DNA from 2 places in the Fundicoccus sp. Sow4_F4 genome. Region 1 is predicted to be linked to the other one. Evidence: predicted binding sites of a transcription regulator. Region 1 holds the regulator's gene; the other holds the start of a gene.
The links. The regulator NrdR, encoded in region 1, represses ribonucleotide reductase genes. The targets are predictions, from matches to a motif close to ACACNATATATNGTGT.

Region 1 (2,468 bases):
TTACGTGCGTGTGATAGGATTAACTGGTGGGATTGCTACAGGAAAGTCGACGGTTTCAAATTATTTACTTTCCTTAGGTGTTCCTGTCATTGATGCAGATTTAATCTCACGAGAAGTTGTCGAACCGGGAACTCCCGGTTTGGAAAAACTGGTTCAAACCTTTGGCGCAGAGTTACTGAACCCGCAAGGACAGTTGAATCGACCAGTCTTAGCCCAAAAACTATTTGATAATGAAGAAGTTCGCAAGCAAGTCAATCAACTATTGCATCCGATAATTTATGAGACAATGTTTGAGCGAGTAGCGCGGTACCATTCAAATGGTGAGACACTTGTCGTGTTAGATATCCCTTTATTGTTTGAAACAATTGCTACAGACCGTTTTGATTCGATTTGGTTAGTCTATATTCCAGAGAAGATTCAATTGGAGCGTTTAAAAAAAAGAGATCAACTATCACAAGAAGCAGCGCAAGCCAGAATGGCTTCTCAATTATCGATTGAAGAGAAAAAGAAGTTAGCTGATGTGATCATCAACAATTCGGGTAGTATCGAAGAAACAAGAGAACAAGTACAGATGTTATTAAAGTCTATCAATAATTAAACTAAATCGCTCAAGCATGTTGTTTTCTAGCGAGTATTAGTTTAATAATTTCTAAGCTATGATAAAATAAAGATAAAGATTGAAAGGAGGCGATTGTATTGGAATGTCCGAAATGTAAGCATCAACAATCAAAAGTGATTGATTCAAGACCATATGATGATGGGACAGCCATTAGACGTCGACGAGAATGTTTAGAATGTGGCCACCGTTTTAATACTTATGAGCGTGTTGAGAAATCCCCATTGCTAGTTGTTAAACGTGATGGGACACGTGAGGAATTTAATCGTAATAAATTACTTAGAGGCATCGTCCGTTCTGCAGAGAAACGACCGATTAGCCGTGAGCAAATGGAGACTTTAGCCTCTCAAGTAGAAAATGCGATCCGTGATGTAACGGATAAAGAAATTGAAACGAAACGCATTGGCGAATTTGTGATGCCTTTATTAATGGAATTAGACGAGGTTAGTTATATTCGTTTCGCCAGTGTCTACCGTGAGTTTCAATCACGTGATATGTTCTTGAAAGAGTTAGAAGCGATGAAAAAAGCTGGTATTAATAGCGATAATCATTCATTGTCTGAATCCCATGTGGTGTCAGACCAATCAACAGAATCGCCGACCGATTCTGATAGATTGGAGAATGAGGCGAATGAGTCAGAAGATTAACCCACTACAACCTTTTTTAGTGAAACACCAATATAGTCTGGCACCTTTACAGATGCAAAGTTTAATGCAACTGTATCAGCCCATTGTCGGGTCATCAGCAATTAGCTTGTATTTAACCTTAATGAATCAACCCTTAGAAACAGCTAATCAAAGCCAAAGGATACTACATGCACAATTAATCCAAATTATGAATGTCGGTATCAAAGCGTGTGATGAGGGACGTCAACGGCTAGAAGCAGCAGGCTTATTAAGAACTTACCGCGACCGCACATCGCATACTGATTGGCGCTATCAAACCTTGTTGTATGAATTACAGCAACCACTTGATGTCAAGCAATTCCTTAGAAACCCACTCTTGAGTACGACCCTTTATAAGCAAATTGGAGACCAAAATTACTATCAATTACTTAGAATGTGGCAAGTTGAACCAATTGACGAAGACCAATATACGGAAATCACCGCTAATTTTGAAGATGTTTTCTATTATATTAATCGTGATGCAGATGAGGAAATTCAAGAGTCTGTTCAAGGGCGTCAATTTAAACAACAAAGCGCTGAAACAGAAGTATCTGCAACTCAAGAACATTTTGAATATGCGAAATTCTTACGTTATATTATGGCGGAAGGCGTTGAACATACTCAGTTGACTCAAGCTTTAAAGGAACAAGTCTTAAGCACGAGTCAAGTTTATGAATTGAATGAAGTCCAGATGACTCAAATCGTCTTATTGGCAATTAATGATGTGACGGACCAGATACAGTTGGATAAATTAAAAGACATTGCGGACAAGAAAACGTTCTTTGCGCAAAAACGTCAAGAAACAGCCTTTGCTCCAACGACAAATGCACAGAAAACGGTGTCATCTAATGATGAACAGGTACGTACTAACCAGACATTCCCTTATGAATATACGCAATCAGAACTTAAAGTGCGCCATGCGAATCTTAAAGAGACTTTCAAGCAGTTTTCGGATCAAGATATTCATATGATTGTTCTATGTGAACAAATGCCAAATGATACATTTTTAGAAAGAACTAAGCAAGCCAAAAATGGCTTCGCAACTGATAGTGAACAGTTCTATGTCCGAGATTTAGCAACTAAAACGACCTTAGCACCAGAAATTATTAACTTTTTAGTTTATTATCTTTTGGTTATTGAACGAAAAGACAGTGTCTATAAAGGCGATTTACAAAGAACTGCAAGTG
Region 2 (2,468 bases), on a different contig from region 1:
GAATTAAATGAATGGAATCATGCTCACTATAATCGAACAGAATCGACGAGTTACTATGTTCTTGATCAATTATTTAAAGAATTTAATTTTAAACCAACCGATCATTTAATCGATTTCGGTAGTGGGAAAGGTCGGGTTCTGTTTTATGTCCATCACCATGCTCAAATACCCGTTACTGGAATTGAATTAAGTTCCACTGTATTTCAATCATTAAGTACTAACAAACAAAACTATTTGAGTAAGTTTCCTAGTACTAACCCAATTAAATTGGTAAATGATTTTGCGGAAAATTATGAGATAGCGAAACATATGAATGTTTTTTACTTTTTTAATCCATTTTCGGGTACTATTTTTAAAAAAGTGTTAGATAACATTATTTCATCAATCGAAATGTACCCAAGAGAAATCACATTAATTATTTACTTTCCAATGCCAGCTTATTATGCCCATTTAGAAATGTTCGGTTTTTTTGACATAAACAGAAAAATAGCAGTACAGCTGGAAAAAAACTTTACAGATGAAGTTTTAATATTAACAAATAATCAGTATAGAGGAGTCAAAGATGAGCGCAGAGAAATATTTAGCAATTTTGCAAGATAAAGTCGGTGTTGCAGTGTTTGGTACGGTGAATGAAGATCAAAAGCCGGATTCACGGTATATTAATATCGGGGTGGCAAATGATCAAGGTGTCTTTTTTATGACGAGTCCTACAAGTAAGTTTTATTCACAATTAATGAATCATCCCTTTGTTTCAATTACGGGAATGGCCAAAGCAGGTGGTGAGATGGAAGTCATTCGTATTAAGGGAGAAGTCCGAGTGTTAGGACAAGAAAAATTAGAGGAAGTATTAAAAGATAATCCTTATGTAAAAGATGTTTATCCTGATGAAGAGAAAAGAAAAGACGCTCAAGTATTCCAAGTGTTTAAAGGGACTGGAAATTACATGCACTTACAAAAGCGATTTAATGAAGACTTCACCTTTGAATCAACTAATGGCTAAATTTGACACAGTGGTGTAACTATATAGAAAGTAGATGAGACTACCATTTATCGGTAGTCTTTTTAGTGAATAATTGTCAAAGGTCATTATTAGTTATACGAGTTTATTAATAATTGTACTTGTCCCAGATGTTGATTGATGATATTCTATTAAACGCCACATGTTGTGTTGAGCGATGGCTCATCACTAACATACAAGGACAAAATAGATAAAGAAGACGTTGAGATTGGGAGAGGGGAAGATGGCAATAATAGTAATAGGTGGTATGATTGGTGCTGGAAAAACAAGTGTAGCTGAGTTAGTAGCAAATGCTTTGGGAACAGAAGTTTTTTATGAGAATGTTGATGATAATGATATTCTGCCTTTATTCTACACAGCAAGTGAAGAGGAACAAGAGGCAAAACGTTACCCATTTTTACTACAGCTTGAATTTTTAAGCAGCCGTTTTAAAAACATTAAAGATGCATTAATTAATCAAAACAACGTATTAGACCGTTCAATTTATGAAGATTGGTATTTTTGTAAAATTAATAATGAATTAGGTCGTATTTCTGACACAGAATTTAGAATTTATGAAAAATTATTAAATAATATGATGGAAGAATTGGAAGAGTTACCGAAAAAATCACCTGACTTAATGGTCTATTTGACGGGGTCATTTGATACGATTATTCACCGAATAGGCTTACGCGGGCGTGAGTTTGAACAAGATGAAGGCCTAATGAATTATTATCATACTCTATGGTCTGGTTACGATGATTGGGTAGAAAACCATTATAATGCGTCACAAGTTTTAGAGATTAATATTGATGAATTTGATGTCGTTAATAATCCAGAAGACGCTGAGCGTTTAATTCACTTAGTTCAGTCTAAATTAGCAGAAATGAACATCACAACTACAGTATATTAATAGGACAAACAGCAGACTTTGGTTTGCTGTTTTTCTATTCACTTTAAATGCATTTTATCAGGAGAAAATGTATACTAATATTATATTCGCAAGAACATTTGAACATTCTGTTAATGGAAAGTAGGTGTTTTAGATGTATATTGTAGCAACCCTATTAAAGTTTAGAATTGAAGAAGCAAATTCTCTAAAAGATAAACGCAGAATATTAAAAAGTATGATACAAAAATGTCAGCAAAAATTTAAAGTGAGTATAGCTGAAGTCTCACAGCAAGATAATATATATAATGGTGTGATTGGTTTAGCGCTTGTGACTAATAATCAACGACATGGTGAAAGTGTGCTACAAAAATGCCTTGATTTTATTGAAAACAACTATTTAATCGAAGTCACTGAAGTCGAATGGATTGATGGGAGGGGAATTTAGTCATGATGTTCTATTTTTTCAATGAAGACAAACATTATCAAGAAACGCAAGATGAACTAGAAGCGGATTGGATACACCTAGAGCAGCCAACAGTAGCAGAGATAGATGTGTTACAAACCAAATATCAAATCCCG

Region 2: ACTQ5J_RS03030 (deoxynucleoside kinase) is a predicted target of NrdR. The motif match lies at 1,154-1,169, and genes of this name have one in related genera.

What each region holds. Positions count from the first base shown of each region.
Region 1 covers NZ_JBQKLQ010000005.1:22,691-25,158, reverse strand. The annotation lists gene coaE (dephospho-CoA kinase) at 5-598, shown strand; gene nrdR (transcriptional regulator NrdR) at 697-1,263, shown strand; gene ACTQ5J_RS08375 (hypothetical protein) at 1,247-2,468, shown strand, end outside.
Region 2 covers NZ_JBQKLQ010000001.1:655,412-657,879, reverse strand. The annotation lists gene ACTQ5J_RS03040 (hypothetical protein) at 1-600, shown strand, start outside; gene ACTQ5J_RS03035 (pyridoxamine 5'-phosphate oxidase family protein) at 563-1,000, shown strand; gene ACTQ5J_RS03030 (deoxynucleoside kinase) at 1,242-1,910, shown strand; gene ACTQ5J_RS03025 (DUF503 domain-containing protein) at 2,044-2,334, shown strand; gene ACTQ5J_RS03020 (magnesium transporter CorA family protein) at 2,337-2,468, shown strand, end outside.